2 regions of the Massilia sp. TSP1-1-2 genome follow, and region 1 is predicted to be linked to the other one. Evidence: predicted binding sites of a transcription regulator. Region 1 holds the regulator's gene; the other holds the start of a gene.
What was found. The regulator NrdR, encoded in region 1, represses ribonucleotide reductase genes. The targets are predictions, from matches to a motif close to CACNANATNTNGTG.

Region 1 (8,291 bases):
TGGCGCTGAAGCGGCCAACGTGCAGCCTAATTCCGGTTCCCAGGCCAACCAGGGCGTGTTTTTCGCCATGCTCAAACCGGGCGACACCATCATGGGCATGTCGCTGGCCGAAGGCGGCCACCTGACCCACGGCATGGCGCTGAACATGTCGGGCAAGTGGTTTAATGTTGTTTCCTACGGCTTGACGCCGGAAGAAGACATCGACTATGACGCTATGGAAAAACTGGCCCATGAGCACAAGCCGAAGATGATCATCGCGGGCGCCTCGGCGTTTTCGCTGAAAATCGACTTCGAGCGCTTCGCCAAGGTCGCCAAGGATGTGGGCGCTTACTTCATGGTCGACATGGCGCACTACGCCGGCCTGATCGCCGCCGGTGTCTACCCGAACCCGGTGCCGCACGCCGACTTCGTCACCTCGACCACGCACAAGTCGCTGCGCGGCCCGCGCGGCGGCATCATCCTGATGAAGGCCGAGCACGAAAAGGCGATCAACTCGGCAATTTTCCCCGGCATCCAGGGTGGCCCGCTGATGCACGTGATCGCCGGCAAAGCCGTTGCCTTCAAGGAAGCGCTGGAGCCTGGCTTCAAGGAATACCAACAGCAGGTCGTCAAGAACGCCGACGCCCTGGCCAAGGCGCTCATCGCGCGCGGCCTGCGTATTGTTTCCGGCCGCACCGAGTCGCACGTGATGCTGGTCGACTTGCGCGCCAAAAACCTGACGGGCAAGGAAGCCGAAGCCCTGCTCGGCGCCGCGCACATGACGTGCAATAAAAACGGCATCCCGAACGACCCGCAAAAGCCGTTCGTCACCTCCGGCATTCGCCTGGGCAGCCCGGCGTTTACCACGCGCGGCTTCAAGGAAGAAGATGCCACCACGGTCGGCAACCTGATCGCCGACATCCTCGACAACCCGGGCGACCAGGCTGTGGTGGAGCGCGTCAAGGCCGAAGTCAAGAAGCTGACCGACAAGTACCCGGTCTACGCTTCTTAAAGCCAAGCGAAGCGCCGGCGCCCACATGAAATGTCCTTTCTGTCAGCATGAAGATACCCAGGTCCTCGACACGCGCGTGTCCGAGGAGGGCGATTCGATCCGGCGCCGGCGCCGCTGCGCCAAGTGCGACAAGCGCTTCACGACCAAGGAACGGATCGAGCTGTCGATGCCGATCATCGTTAAAAAGAACGGCAGCCGCACCGATTTTGCGTCGGCCAAGCTGCGCGGTTCGCTGATGCTGGCGCTGCGCAAGCGCCCCGTGTCGGCCGAAGCGATCGACCTGGCCGTGGCCTCGATCGAGGAAAAGCTGCTCACCAGCGGCCAGCGCGAAGTCGATACCAATTACGTGGGCGAACTGGTCATGGCCGAACTCAAACGGCTCGATAAGATTGCCTACATCCGCTTTGCCTCCGTCTACAAGAACTTCGAGGACCTGGCCGAATTCCAGGATGCCATTGCCGAAGTCGGGCAAGAGCGCAAACCCCGCAAATAAGTCCCTTCGCACTGTTGAGCCATCTCATCGGCGGCTTTGTCACGCCTGATAACTTGGTGCCCAAGCGATCCAGATCAATGCAAGGTAGCGAACTCTGCAGTGTAAATGCAGGGGCCGCACCGTGCTTGGCTGCCGCGCGTTCAACGTTGCGGAGGCTCTGGTGCAAGCAAAACAGGTTGGCGGCTTTACCCTCATCGAAGTGCTGGTGTCCATCCTGGTGCTGGCCATCGGCGTGCTGGGCGCCGCCGGCGCGCAGCTGGCCGCGCTGCAAACGCGCCAGGCCACCGCGCTCACGTCGGCAGCGGTGCAACTGGCCGGCTCGCTGGCCGACCGCATGCAGGCCAACGCGCAACAGTCGCGCGGCGGCGACGCGCTCAATGCCTACCTGCAGCTCCATTACGACGCGCTGACCGACGGCCCGCCCGCGCCCCCTGCTGCGCCGTGCTATGCGGGCGCCGACTGCAACAGCGCGCAAATGGCTGCCTTTGACCTGTACGAAATTTCGCAGGCGCTGCATGCGGGCTTTCCCGGCGCTCGCGTCACCGTTTGCCGAGACGCCGCCATCGTGGCCAAAGGGGCCAAAGGGGCCAAAGGGGCCAATACGCTGGCCTGGCCGTGCGCGGGCGGGCTCAATGCGCCCATCGTCATCAAGCTGGGCTGGCGCACGCGCAGTACGGACGCCGGCGCCGAGGCGCAGTTCGCGCCGATGGTGGCCATCGTCGCGGGAGCATCCTCATGAAGCGCGAGCGCGGTTTTACCATCAGCGAGCTGCTGGTGGCCGTGGCCGTCGGCGCCTTCGTCATCCTGATCGCCGCTATGACGCTGGTGTCTGCCAGCGCCAGTTATGTGGCCCAGACCGAGGCCGCCATGGTCGACGACGCCGGGCGCTTTGCGCTGGCCGCCATCGAGCGGGCGGCGCGCCAGGCCGGCTTTGCCGACCTTGACCGCGACGACGCCGCCGGCGAGCCCGACCCAGCCGCACCGCCCTTCATCATGGGGCTGGACGCCGCATCGCTTTCGTCTGACAGCGATGCGCTGACCAATCCGCGGCCGGCCGCCATCAATGGCAGCGACGTGCTGGCGCTGCGCTTTGCCGGTTCGGGCAAGGCCGGCGGCGACGGCAGCGCGCTCACGTGCGCCGGCTTCACGGTCGGCGCCGGGCAGGAGGGCTGGAGCATCTTTTATGTCGGCAGCAGCGCCAAGGGCGAACCTGAATTGCGCTGCAAATACCGCGGCGCGAACAACTGGAGCGCCGAGGCGGTGGTTGGTGGTGTGGATTCGTTCCAGGTCCTGTACGGGGTTGACACCGATGCCGTCGCGGACGGGCAAGCCAACCGCTTCGTTAGCGCCACCGACATTACGGCGCACGATGCCAACCTGGCGCCAGAGGCCGACAGCATGGGAACGATCGTGCCCGACACATGGTGGAAGCGCGTGGCGAGCATCAAGGTGGCGCTGGTGCTGCATGGCGCGCGGCGCAGCAAGGGCGTGGGCAGTGCTGCGGTGTTCGACCTGTTTGGCGCGGCCTACAGCGCTGCCGCCCCCGGCGACCTGGGCGTGCACGTCGAAAAGGCAAACATGGCGCTGCCGCTGCGTGATCGCGAGCGGCGCACATTCTCGTCCACTATCCAATTGCGCAATGTGGCGCACTGAGGGCAGGATGCGTTCTCATCGCCTCCGCACCCATCGTTCACCAGCCGCCGCGCAACAAGGCGCTGCGCTGTTTGTCACGCTGTGCATCGTGGTGGTGCTGATGCTGCTTGCCGCTTCCATGGTGCGCACCGCGCTCAATGCGGAACGCTCGGCGCGCGGCGAGCGTGATCGGCAAATCGCACTGCAAGGGGCCGAGGCGGCATTGCAAGACGCTGAACACGATATCGAAGGCGGCGCCGATCCCGCGTCCAAGCGGGCGGCCATGTTCGCGGACGGCAGCGCCGAAGGGTTCGTTCAGGGCTGCGGGGCGGGGCAGGACAATCCCGAGCTCGGGCTTTGCCTGCGTTCGCTTGAACCTGCGCCGGCGGCGTGGCAGAGCGTGGCGTTGGCGGGCGGAGCCGAAGGGGAAGGCTCGGGCAGCATCAGGACGGTGGAATACGGGCGCTTTACCGGAGCGGCCATGCCGTATGGCCGCGGCGCACTGCCGGCGCGGCTGCCACGCTACATCATCGAACTGATGCCGTATGCGCGCGCGGGCCACGATGCGGGCAGGCGCACCCAAAATTTTTATCGCATCACCGCCATTGGCTTTGGCGCCACTGAATCGACCCGCGTCGTGCTGCAGGCGTTTTACCTAAAGGCGGGGGCGAACGCATGATCGCCGCGCGCGCATGGGCCGTGGCTTGGGCCATCGTTTGCCTGCTCCTCGTTGCCATCGGCGCAGGCGCGGCGCCCCAACTGCTGGTGCCGCCCGGGCGGCTGGGGCAAGCCGACACGGCCGGGCCCTTGGCCGCCTGGCATGGCGAGGACGGCGTGTCATTCCTGATCCAGGCCGGCGGCGATATCGCCTCTGCGTCGGGCACGCTGCAAAGGCGCTCGTTCACCGTCAACGGTGACGGCACGATTCACTATGCGGCCGAGCCGGCGTGGGATGCGGCGGCGCTGCTTTCAAGCGGTGCAGTCAGGGATATTTTTACGGGCGATCCGTCCGGCGCGACGGTCCCCTTCACCTGGGACAAGCTGGCCGCATCCACGCGCCTGCTGCTGGACCGGCCACAACCTGGCGCCGCTGCCGACGGCCTGGGCGAACTGCGCACCGCCTTTGTGCGCGGCGAGCGTGCGCGTGAACTGGGGCAACCGCAAGGCCAGTTCCGCAAGCGCACCGGCGTGCTGGGCGACATCGTCAACAGCATCCCGCTGATCGTCGGCTCGCCACCGGCGGACACGCCCGACAACGCGCATGCAGCGTTTCGCGCGCAGTTCAGGGAGCGCGAGCTGGCGGTGTATGTGGGCGCCAACGACGGCATGCTGCATGCGTTTTCCGCCGTTACCGGGGCCGAGCTGTTCGCCTATGTGCCGGGGGCGCTGGCTTCCCGTCTGGCGGCCTTGAGCAGCCCGGCCTACCAGGGCCGCCCCTACGTGGACGGCAGTCCGGGCGTTGGCGACGCGCGCGTGGGTGGCTCCTGGCGTACGGTGCTCGCTTCTGGCATGGGCATGGGCGCGCGCGGCCTGTTCGCGCTCGACGTCACCGACCCGGCCCGATTCGCCCAGGGCTTGCGCGGCATATGGGAGTTCACCGACGCGGATGATCCGGCGATGGGCCACGTCAGGCAGGCGCCCTTGATCGCGAAAATCAATACCGGCAAGAGCGTGAGCGACGCTTCGCTCCGCTACTACGCGCTTGTCTCCAGTGGCTTGAACAACCTCGCCGCTGACGGCGCCGGCGCCTTGTTCCTGCTGTCGCTGGACAAGCCTGCGTCGCAACCATGGCAGCGAGCCGTCAATTATTTCAGCATCGCCACGGCGGGTGCTGGCGGCGCTCTGCCCAATGCCTTGTCGGCGCCGGCACTGGTGCTGGCCGGCGACGGCAGCGCCAGCCGTGCTTACGCCGGCGACCTGCACGGCAACCTGTGGCGCTTCGACTTCAATGCCATGGCCGCGCATCGCTTGTTTACCGCGCGCGACGACAGTGGCGCGCCGCAGCCGATCGCCCATGCACCCAAGGTGGTGTTCGCCCCCGGCGGTGGCTACCTGATTTTATTCGCCACCGGAAAACTGATCGAGGCGAGCGACTTGCTGCCGCCTTCATTTACGCAGCAGTCCGTGTATGCCATTCTGGACGCTCCGGGGGCGCGCGACGGCGCCGTGGTCCGCTCGCAGCTTGCCCCCCGCACGCTGTCCGCCACTTCCACCGGCTATGCAGTCAAAGGTGGGCGCTTCACCTACTTTGGACCGGATGCCAAAAAAGGCTGGTGCTTCGATTTTCCCAATGCCCGCGCCGAAGGCGAGCGCGCCGCTGGCGCGCCCGTTTCCATTGACGGCGCCATCGTCGTCGCCAGTTCGGCTGCCGCAGCACAAGAAGACGCGGCACCGGTCAGTCGCCTGTACGTGCTCGATGCGCTGACCGGCTTTGCCTATGACGCTGCGAGCGGCGCCCGGCCCGATGCCGCGACCGGCATGCCAGCCCCGTTTGACCCTTCGCTGCCATTGCTCTTCATCAGTTCCGTCTTGTCCAAGGGCGAACGCGCCCCGACCGGCGGCGCCACCGCCACGCACCGCGTCACGCTGGTCGCGCCGCAAGCGGGGACGCGCGCGGCGCCGGTGCCAGCCATCGAGGTGCGCCGGCGGGCAGGGCGCCTGGGCTGGCGCGAAGTGAGCAACTGGCAGGAACTGCATCAAGCGGCAACCGGAAAACAGCGATAACCCAACGAGGACCTGATGAAACAACGCAGCGGCTTTACCTTGATCGAACTCATGATCGTGCTGGCGATCGCGGGCCTGCTGGCAGCGGTCGCCTATCCCAGCTATGCCAGCTACATGACAGGCGCGCGCCGCATGGAAGGGCAGACCGCGCTGCTCGCGGCCTTGCAAAAGCAGGAGCGCTACTATGCCCAGCAAAATACCTATGTCGCTTTTTCGTCGGAGGAAAGCGGACCGGGCGCCGCGCATTTTCACTGGTGGTCGGGCGCGAGCGCTGCACAAAGCGCGTATGAACTGAGCGCCCGCGCATGCCCCGGCGTGCCGCTGCAGCGCTGCGTCGAACTGCGCGCCGTTCCCGGCACGCCCAAGGTCGACCAGAATTTCCGCGACGCCGACTGCCAGACCTTGACCCTGAACAGCGTCGGCCAGACCGGCGCCACCGGCCCCAAGAAGCGGTGCTGGCCATGAGGCATGGCGGCGCCACGCTGGTTGAACTGGTCGTCGTACTGGCGATTATGGCGGTGCTCGCGTCGCTTGCCTTGCCAAGCATGCGCGACATGCTCGAGGCGCGCCGGCTCGACACCGCTGCCGTTGACCTGTACGGCGCGATCGACCTGGCGCGCTCGCAGGCGGTGGCGCGCGGCGACCGGGTGCAGCTCGTGCCCCTTGAGCCGAAGGGCGCCAACTGGGCCGAAGGCTGGGTGGTGTTCGTCGACCGCGACGGCGACCGCCGACCGGGGCCGGACGAAGAGATCATTTCCAGCCATGGACCGCTGGCCGGCGGCATCGTGGTCAGCTTTAATTTCACCAGCAACAAGCTGCCTTACTATATTGCGTACAGCGCGTCCGGACGCAGCTGCCGCGACACCAGCAGCCTGGCGGCGCGCTGGGGCACCATTTCGCTGCACCAGGAGGGGCGAATCCGGCGCATCAAGATCAACATGCTGGGACGCGCGCGCATGTGCCGCCCGGAGCAGGACGAGACGTGCGACGGCAAGCAGCCCGGTGGCTGAACGGCGACGGCAAATGCAGCATGGGCGGAGAGTACAGGCGACAGCACAAGCGATCGCACAAGCGACAGCGCAAGCGGCGGCATTGGCGTAAAATTCAGGCCAGTCATCAACGTCCTGGACCTTTGTGCACATACATAACGACTCGGAAGGCATGCAGCTTGCGCTCGAATGGGCAGCCAAGGGCATGTACACGACCGCGCCCAATCCACGCATCGGCTGCGTGATCGTCAGGGATGGCGTCGTCATTGGCGCCGGCCACACTCAACCAGCCGGGCAGGCGCATGCCGAGATCGCGGCCCTGCGCGACGCCGAGTCGCACGGCATGGACGTGCGCGGCGCGACCGCCTACGTCACGCTCGAGCCGTGCAATCATTTCGGGCGCACGCCGCCGTGTTCGGACGCGTTGGTGCACGCGGGCCTGGCTCGCGTGGTTGCGGCCATGGTCGACCCGAATCCGTTGGTGGCCGGGCAGGGACTGGCCAAGCTGAAGGCAGCCGGCATCGACGCCAGCGCCGGCCTGATGGCCGAACAGGCCTATGAACTCAACATCGGATTTTTTTCGCGCATGCGGCGCGCTCGCCCGTGGGTGCGCCTGAAAGCTGCCGCCAGCCTGGATGGCATGACGGCGCTGCACGGCGGCGAAAGCCAGTGGATCACGGGCGCACCGGCGCGTGACGATGGCCATGCCTGGCGCGCGCGCGCCTGCGCGATCCTGACCGGCATCGGCACCGTCAAGGCGGACGACCCGCAACTGAACGTGCGCGCGGTGCAAATGCCGCGCCAGCCGCGCCGCATCGTCGTCGACAGCAAGCTTGACATCTCGCTGGACGCGCGCGTGCTGGCCGGGGGCGGAACCTGGATCGTGGCGGCCGTGCCTGACCTTGAAAAGCAGGCGGCGCTGTGCGCGGCGGGGCACGAGGTGATCTTGCTGCCGAACGCCGCCGGCAAGGTCGACCTGCCCGCGCTGATGCGCGAACTGGGCCGGCGCGAGATTAATGAACTGCATGTGGAAGCCGGCGCCAAGCTGAACGGATCGCTGGTGCGCGAAGGGGGCGTTGACGAATTGCTGCTGTACCTCGCGCCATGCCTGATCGGCGACGCGCAGGGCATGTTCGCGCTGCCCGCCTTGCAGCAGCTCGATCACCAATACCGATTGCGTTTTCACGACATCAAACAAATCGGCGAGGACATCCGCGTCCTGGCCCGCTTCACCCAACCCGAGGAATAGAGCAGCATGTTTACTGGAATCGTCGCCGCTGTCGGCAAAATCAGCTCCGTCACACCGCTCGTGGGCGGCACCTTCGCCGGCGTGCGCCTTGAGGTCGATGCCGGCCCCCTGTCGCTGCAGGACGTGGCGCTGGGCGACTCGATCGCCATCAACGGCGCCTGCATGACCGTCATCGAGAAAACCGCAACCGCATTTTGCGTTGACGTTTCGCGC
Region 2 (8,291 bases), on a different contig from region 1:
GTTGCGCTTGACCAGGCGACGCTCGTCGTCGGTCAGGCCGTTCGGGTTCTTCCACAGCTCGATGTCGCGCTGCATGTTCACTTCCTGCGGCATCCAGTGATTGGCGCAGCCGGCCAGGTACTTGTCCCATGCCCATTTGTACTTAAACGGGACCAACTGGTTGACGTCGGTCTTGCCGTTGATGATGCGCTTGTCGTCGGCATGCACGCGCTTGGCGACAGCTTCGGCGGGCGCGGGAGCGTCGCCGGCGCTCATTGGCAGTGGTGGTGGCGCGCTCGGTGCGCTTGTTTCATCGTCCCAGGACAACATGGTGGTATTCCTTTAGTTCGTTCAAATCAAATGTCATTGGCTCTCATGGCGGATTGCATCCGCCCTACGGACCGTGGCTCTCGTAGGGCGGATGCCAATCCGCCATGCACAGTTGCCTCTTACTGGCAAGCTTCGCATTCTTCGAAACCATCATCACCCGGACGCAGGTAACACGCTTCACCGTCGGCTTCCGCCGTTGCTGTTGCCGCCGCCGCCGCTGCCGCCGCTGCACTGTCGGCCGCCACGCCCATCGCATGGGCCGACATGCCGCCGTCCACCGCCACCGCATTCAACGCGCCGGTCTTGGAGGTTGACTTTTCCATGTGGGTCGCGGCAATGGTGCGCAGGTAGTAGGTGGTCTTCAGGCCGCGCAGCCAGGCCAGCTTGTAGGTCTCGTCCAACTTTTTGCCCGATGCACCCGCCATGTAAATGTTCAGCGACTGCGCCTGGTCGATCCACTTCTGGCGGCGCGACGCCGCTTCCACCAGCCAGCTTGGCGAGACTTCAAACGCGGTAGCGTAAATCTCACGCAAGTCTTGCGGAATGCGGTCGATCTTGGCCAGCGAACCGTCGAAGTACTTCAGGTCGGAGATCATCACTTCATCCCACAGATCGCGCGCCTTGAGGTCGCGCACCAGGTAGGCATTGATCTCCGTAAATTCGCCCGACAGGTTCGACTTTACGTACAGGTTCTGGAAGGTCGGCTCGATACAGGCTGAGACGCCAATGATGTTCGAAATGGTCGCCGTTGGCGCAATCGCCACGCAATTCGAGTTGCGCATGCCGAATTGCTCGATGCGCTCGCGCACCAGGCTCCAGTCCATGGCCGACGAGCTGTCCACTTCCAGGTAGCCGCCGCGTTCCTCGGCCAGCAGCTTGACGGAGTCTTGCGGCAGGATGCCGCGGCTCCACAGCGAACCCTCGTAAGACGCGTAACGGCCGCGCTCTTCAGCCAGCTCGGTCGAGGCCAGGTAAGCGTAGTAGCAAACGGCTTCCATCGAACGGTCCGCGAACTCGACAGCCTGCATCGACGAGTAAGGAACGCGCATCATGTGCAGACAATCCTGGAAACCCATGATACCCAGGCCCACCGGACGGTGGCGCATGTTTGAATTGCGGGCCTTGTCGACAGCGTAATAGTTGATGTCGATGACATTGTCGAGCATGCGCATTGCGGTGCGGACGGTCTTTTGCAGCTTGACCGGGTCGAGCTTGCCTTCTTTCATGTGGGCCGGCATGTTCACCGAACCAAGGTTGCAGACGGCGATTTCATCCGGTCCCGTGTTCAGGGTAATCTCGGTGCACAGGTTCGAGCTGTGGACCACGCCCGTGTGCTGCTGCGGCGAACGGATGTTGCATGGGTCCTTGAAGGTGATCCACGGGTGGCCCGTTTCAAACAGCATCGACAGCATCTTGCGCCACAGGTCGAGCGCGGCTACTTTTTTGAATACGCGGATTTCCCCGGCTGCCGCTTTCGCTTCGTAGCCCAGGTAGGCGGTCTCGAACGCTTTGCCGACCTTGTCGTGCAAGTCCGTGCAGTCGGACGGCGAAAACAGCGTCCAGTCGCCCTTTTCCATCACGCGCTTCATGAACATGTCGGGAATCCAGTTGGCCGTGTTCATGTCGTGCGTGCGGCGGCGGTCGTCGCCCGTGTTCTTGCGCAGGTCGAGGAATTCCTCGATGTCCATGTGCCACGTTTCCAGGTAGGCGCACACGGCGCCCTTGCGCTTGCCGCCCTGGTTCACGGCGACGGCGGTGTCGTTGACCACTTTCAGGAACGGCACCACGCCTTGCGACTTGCCGTTGGTGCCCTTGATGTGGGCGCCCAGGGCGCGCACCGGCGTCCAGTCGTTGCCCAGGCCGCCGGCGAACTTGGCCAGCAGCGCGTTTTCCTTGATGGCGTCGTAGATGCCTTCCAGGTCGTCCGAGACCGTGGTCAGGTAGCACGACGACAATTGCGAGCGCAGCGTGCCCGCGTTGAACAGCGTCGGGGTCGAGCTCATGAAGTCGAACGACGACAGCAGGTTGTAGAACTCGACGGCGCGCGCTTCGCGGTTTTCTTCGCGCAGCGACAGGCCCATGGCCACCCGCATGTAGAAGGCCTGCGGCATTTCAATGCGCACGTCGCGCACGTGCAAAAAGTAGCGGTCGTACAGGGTCTGCAGGCCGATGTAGCCGAACTGCAGGTCGCGGTCGGCAACCAGTGCGCGGGCCAGCTTGGCCAGGTCGAAAGATGCCAGCACCGGGTCCAGCAGTTCATTCGCGATGCCCTTGGCGATGTACTGCGGGAAGTACTCCAGATAGTGCGCGGCCGCTTTCGCCTGCGGCACTTCCTGGCCAAAGACTTCCTTGCGGATCGTGTGCAGCAGGATGCGGGCGGTGACTTGCGAGTACGCCGGGTCTTTTTCCATCAGCGCGCGCGCGGCCAGGATGGCCGACTTGTGCAGCTCTTCGACCGGCACGCCGTCGTACAGGTTGCGTACGGTTTCGGCCAGGATGGCGTCGGCGTCGACGTGCTTTTCCAGGCCGACGCAGGCGGCGTTGATCAGGTCGCGCACTTGCTGCATGTCGAGCGCGCGGCGCACGCCATTGTCAAGCACGTGGATCTGCGGGGCGGCGATATCGCTGGCGCCCTGGGCTTCCTTTTGCAGGCGGCGCTCTTCCATGTGCTTGGCGCGGTACAGCACGTAGGCGCGCGCGACGTCATGCTCGCCCGAGCGCATCAGCGACAGTTCAACCTGGTCCTGCACGTCTTCGATATGGAAGGTGCCGCCCGATGGCTGGCGCCGCACGAGGGCGCTGACGACATTGTTGGTGAGCTGCTCGACCAGGTCGCGCACGCGCGCCGAGGCTGCGCCCTGGCCGCCGACCACGGCCAGAAACGCCTTGGTGACGGCGATGGCGATCTTGGATGGCTCGAACGCGACGACCGAGCCGTTGCGGCGGATGATGCGGTAGTCGCCGCTGGCGGCGATCGCCGCCGGGCTGTTTTCGACTGGTGCGGCAGCTCCAGGTGTGACGTGCATGGGATTGTTCGGTGATTCTTGGCTTGTCTGCATGAGACCTCCTGGAACGGCTGGCAGTTGTGCTGCGCCGATTGTTATATCAAGTGGGCTGCCCTCGGGCGCGCCCAGTTCTAAGACTGAAAAAGAAAAAAATGACCATCCTGCCTGGCGCGCCGGGCTGGAATTCATCGTCATTTTTTGGTAAATACTGCGCTCTTTTTGGGGCGTTCTTTAAAGAAAGCAGTCTTATGCATTTTGGCTGAAGTTCTCTTTGTACCACTACATCTAGTGCATTGATCAAATTTGAAGACTAATTGTAGTGGCTAGGCCGAACGCTTGCAATAGCTTTCTGGAATCACTAACCTAATTTTTTTGACATTTATTCGCGTGCGGGCCCTTGACATTTCCGAGTGCGGGCGCGAGGCGCATCAGGCGGTGAGCGGACACTAACGTCAGTGCCCAAATAGCGGGCAGCCGGGTGAAAAGGTAAGGCGAAAAGCGCCAGCGCATTACCCGAGCGGGATGAGCAGACGCGAGTCATGCACCTGCGCGCCCGAGATCCGGGCTACTAGCGGCGGCCCACGCTGGTCCACCAGCAGATGGTGTTTGCAGGGTAAGCGCGCTATTTACCCCACCTTCCATTGCTAATTTTCCGCACCCAGAATCGGGGCTCCATCAACTAAAGGAGTCACGAACATGCAAGAAGAAACGAAACAGACAATATGGACGACGCGCCTGCAGGATCACGCAGCGTCGGGTCAGCCAATTCGTTCCTGGTGCGCGGTCAATGGCGTAACCGAGGCGTCGTTTCACTACTGGCGCAAGCGGCTTTCGCCGGCACCAGCAACTTCCACAAAACTGATCGCGCTGCCGTTACTGGGAGGCCACGGTGAACAGGTATTGGAAGTCGAAACACCGACCGGCTACGTGATCAGGTTGCGCAGCCAGGCGCAAGTGGACTGGCTTGGCGCGGTTGTGATGGCGTTGCGCTGATGTGGGGTACACCGCAAGGCATGGTGTACCTCGCCACAGGTCATCACGACATGCGCAAGTCGATCAACGGACTGGCGCTGGTAGTGGCCGAGACGCTGGGACTCGATCCAGTCAGCCCGCACTGGTTCGTGTTCTGTAACCGCGCCCGCGATCGGATCAAGATCCTGCACTGGGACACGAACGGCTTCTGGCTGCACTTCCGCCGGCTGGAGGAAGGTCGCTTCCACTGGCCTGAGCACGCCGACGATGCACAGGCGCTGGCCGTGACGGCACGCCAGTTGCGCTGGCTGATCGACGGCTTGAAATGGCAGAACGCGGTGGCGCATCAGGCGATGACACCGCGTGCCATGTGCTAGCAAACTTTATTTCAAAAACATGCAAATGACGTAAACCCAAAACGGAAAATGGTTTGGTAAAGTTACTGCATGTACCCACCCGAGCAACTTGCCAGCCTGCCCCCCGAACTGCGCGCCTACATCCTGGCGCTGGAAGGTCGCGCCGCCGCCGATCAGAAACAGATCGGCGCGCTGCAGCAACGCGTCTCGTTCCTGGAAGACCAGTTTCGACTGGCGCAACTGAAGCGGTTCGCGCCATCGAGCGAAAAACTGGGCGCCCAGGGTTGCCTGTTCAACGAAGCCGAGCAGGACGCCATCGCCTTCCCGGAAAGTGAAGAGCCGGACGGGGCGGATACGCCCAAATCCCCATCCAAAAAGCGCGGCCGCCGGGCTTTGCCGGCGCACCTGCCGCGCAAACGCGTCGAACACGATTTGACCGAAGCGGAAAAGGTCTGCGCCTGCTGCCAAGGTGCCCTGCACCGCATGGGTGAAGAAACGAGCGAACAGCTCGACATCATTCCAGCGAAGGTCCAGGTGTTGCAGCATGTGCGGTTCAAGTATGCCTGCCGTCAGTGCGACCGCCACGGCGAATCAAGCAAAATCATCACCAGCCCCATGCCAGCCCAGCCCATCCCTGGCAGCAACGCCAGCGCCGGCACGGTGGCCACAGTCCTGACGGCAAAATACGCTGATGGGATGCCCCTGTATCGCCAGCACGACTGGCTGCTGCGCGGCGAAGTCGATGTCGCGCGCGGTACGCTGGCCCAATGGTGCATCAAGGCCGGCGTGCTACTCACGCCGCTGTACGCGGCGCTACGGCAGGAGTTGCTGACAAGCGCATTCATCCATGGCGACGAGACCACGCTGCAGGTGCTCAACGAAGCGGGCCGCAAAGCGCAAAACACATCGTATATGTGGGTCTACCGAACGGCCCTGTGCCACGAACGTCAAGTGGTGCTGTTCGAGTACCAGCCCGGACGTGGCCACGACCATCCAGAACGTTTCCTGCTCGGTTACGAGGGGGCAGTCATGACCGACGGTTACGCTGCCTGGCGCATGCTGCCAGGCATGAAGCATCTCGGCTGCATGGCACACGCGCGGCGCAAGTTCGACGAAGCATTCAAGGCGCAGAAAAACCCATCGGGGCGAGCAAAGGAAGTGCTCGACATGATCGGCAAGCTGTACCACATCGAGTCCACGGTGAGGAAAAAGCCGCCGCCGGAGGGCAGTACAGTGGTCGAAGAAATTTACCGCTGGAGACAAGAGAAAAGCCGTCCGATCCTGGACGCACTACACGCCTGGCTGGTCAAGAATCAGGCCGAGGTCATGCCGCAATCACTGATCGGCAAGGCGATCAGCTATGCCCTCGGGCAGTGGCTGTACCTCTATCGCTACATCGATGACGGCCGGGCGCCGATCGATAACAATTTGATTGAACGCGATATCCGTCCGTTTACCATCGGTCGCAAAAATTGGCTGTTCTCGAGTTCGGTTGCGGGCGCGGATGCAAGTGCCGTGATCTACAGCTTGATGCTGACCTGCCGCGCCTGCGACATCGAGCCCTACGCCTACCTGCGCCACGTGCTTACTGAACTGCCGCAGCGGCAACCGGGCGCTGACGTTACTGACCTGCTACCGTTCAACTTCGCGTCGCTGAATCATGATCGCTGCAGCCAACGGTCGTCAGCGGTGGGGTAAATATCGCGCTTACTTTGCAGGCGAGTTTGCCACGATCGGTCGGGTTACGGCCCGTATGCTCGCCACCCACAGCTGCCGGTGCGCTAGCGGCGTCACCGCTAGCTCGATCCACATGGACGTGCGCGCGAAGCCGTCGCGCCTTTCGGCGACCGTAGGTGGGCCGGGAGATGAGTTGCTATGAGCGACCGAAGGCCTTCAGGAAGAAGTGCTTCGGCCATGGCATCACTCCGCCTGTAAACACGGCGCATATCTTAATGCCCGGACTGAACCCGCGTGCGGCCGCCCTCGCCCCAAAGGCGTCATTGCTTTCTTGAAAGGTCGAACGTCTAGCACGGACCGGATGAAGCAAGACCTACGTATCGACTATGCAACGGACACGTAAGCGTTGCTGCTTTGAACGGAGCGCGCACGAATAATGAGGACGGCGAACCCAAGCAGAGCCAAGGTCAGGGCCACCACTGAACCCTCCGCCCCAAAGGATCCGCCACTGAGCCACGACGGTCCTGTCAGATGCCCTAGAATCAGGCCATCACCGTCGCTCGTGCCGGAGACCAGCGACGAGAACACCTGGCTTTGAACATAGTTCCAAGCAAAGTGGATCCCAATGCACAGCCACAACCTGCGCGTTGCCATGTACGCCGCCGCAAACATCATTCCAAAGGCTGTACATGTCAGTACTCCGATCGGATTGGCGCCGAGATTAGGCGCGTGAACCAAGCCGAAGAATACTGAGGAAATTGCCACACCCCAGACACTTCCAAGCGCCTTTTGCGAAATGCCGAAAACAATGCCACGCCCGACTATTTCCTCGAGCAGTGCAACTCCCAGGTAAAAAGGAACGATGCTTAGCATTGCAACAGTGGGTGCGCCGAAGCCGTCAATCCGGTACGCCCCCAAAGACCACAGCACACCAAACAACAGCACCTGCATTGCAAAGCCGATCAGCACGCCAAAGGCCAGTTCGCTTGACGCTCCGCGCATCGACAACTCCGTCACGGGTCGTCTCTCGACTCGAAGCACGAAGAACCGGTATGCTAAAAAAATGAGCACTGATGCGAGTACCATCGGCCAGACATGCGCGTAACGCGCTGGAAGCAGCGCGTGCGCAGTCTTCGTCACCAAGGGTGCTGGAAGCCACACCAGCAGCGACCCCAACAGAATGCGAACCACCGGATTTCCCAGCGCGCGCCTACTTAGCGAAACACTTTTGCTGGAGGATGCTTGCTTTTCATGCATAGTCAAAATGTTCCTGCCTTTCCAATAAGCGCAAAGTTTCGCGTCACCATATGGGCCACGCAATGCGCAGACTAATAGGTCCGCTGCAGCAGGGATAGCGTCACGCGACAGGCTGCGCCGCAACTAGGACGAGTTGCAAAAATCGGGGGTTAGTCTGTGCGCGGGGCTGGGATATGCAGTTGGTGCGGCTGAATGCAGATTCATTTGCAGCGAATGCTGGTTTGAGAGGGCTGTCGGTTGCAGGTATTGCTGGCCGATAATTGGCTGAAATGCAGGTCGATCCACTTAGCGTACTTTAAATTCCGTTTTCTGAGGCGTCCCCTTATTCATCAAATCCTTGAAAAATTCTGGCGACACCGTTCATGCCCATCACGAAAAACCAATGACCGGCCGATAGCAGACCGGCGGTATGGCTCGGTGCATGAGCTTGCGGCCATCAGGGCAAATAACAGGTTTTGTTGGGCCCTCTTACTCGGGCGCCTGGATCTCGAGCTTTTGCATCTGGTAGCGCAGCTGCCGGAAGCTGATCCCCAGCAGCACCGCCGCCTGGGTGCGGTTGAACTGCGTCTGGTTCAGCGCCCGGATGATGATGTCGCGCTCGATCTGGTTCAGGTAGTCCGGCAGACTGTTGGGCAGCGGCTCTTCGGCCACCGGCGCCGCTGGCGCAGGTTCGGCCGGCGCCGCCACTTCCACCGAGGCCTGGACCGGAACCGGA

Region 2: a site for NrdR is predicted at 3,592-3,605, ahead of ACP7BV_RS12840 (ribonucleoside-diphosphate reductase subunit alpha). Genes of this name have one in related genera too.

What each region holds. Positions count from the first base shown of each region.
Region 1 covers NZ_JAFCTU010000063.1:7,814-16,104, forward strand. The annotation lists gene glyA (serine hydroxymethyltransferase) at 1-991, shown strand, start outside; gene nrdR (transcriptional regulator NrdR) at 1,017-1,484, shown strand; gene pilV (type IV pilus modification protein PilV) at 1,645-2,223, shown strand; gene ACP7BV_RS26575 (PilW family protein) at 2,220-3,137, shown strand; gene ACP7BV_RS26580 (pilus assembly PilX family protein) at 3,145-3,795, shown strand; gene ACP7BV_RS26585 (pilus assembly protein) at 3,792-5,840, shown strand; gene ACP7BV_RS26590 (type IV pilin protein) at 5,856-6,305, shown strand; gene ACP7BV_RS26595 (GspH/FimT family pseudopilin) at 6,302-6,850, shown strand; gene ribD (bifunctional diaminohydroxyphosphoribosylaminopyrimidine deaminase/5-amino-6-(5-phosphoribosylamino)uracil reductase RibD) at 6,975-8,078, shown strand; gene ACP7BV_RS26605 (riboflavin synthase) at 8,085-8,291, shown strand, end outside.
Region 2 covers NZ_JAFCTU010000012.1:116,305-124,595, reverse strand. The annotation lists gene ACP7BV_RS12845 (ribonucleotide-diphosphate reductase subunit beta) at 1-309, opposite strand, end outside; gene ACP7BV_RS12840 (ribonucleoside-diphosphate reductase subunit alpha) at 429-3,335, opposite strand; gene tnpA (IS66 family insertion sequence element accessory protein TnpA) at 4,011-4,307, shown strand; gene tnpB (IS66 family insertion sequence element accessory protein TnpB) at 4,307-4,663, shown strand; gene tnpC (IS66 family transposase) at 4,733-6,340, shown strand; gene ACP7BV_RS12820 (CPBP family intramembrane glutamic endopeptidase) at 6,704-7,576, opposite strand; gene ACP7BV_RS12815 (sigma-54-dependent transcriptional regulator) at 8,045-8,291, opposite strand, start outside.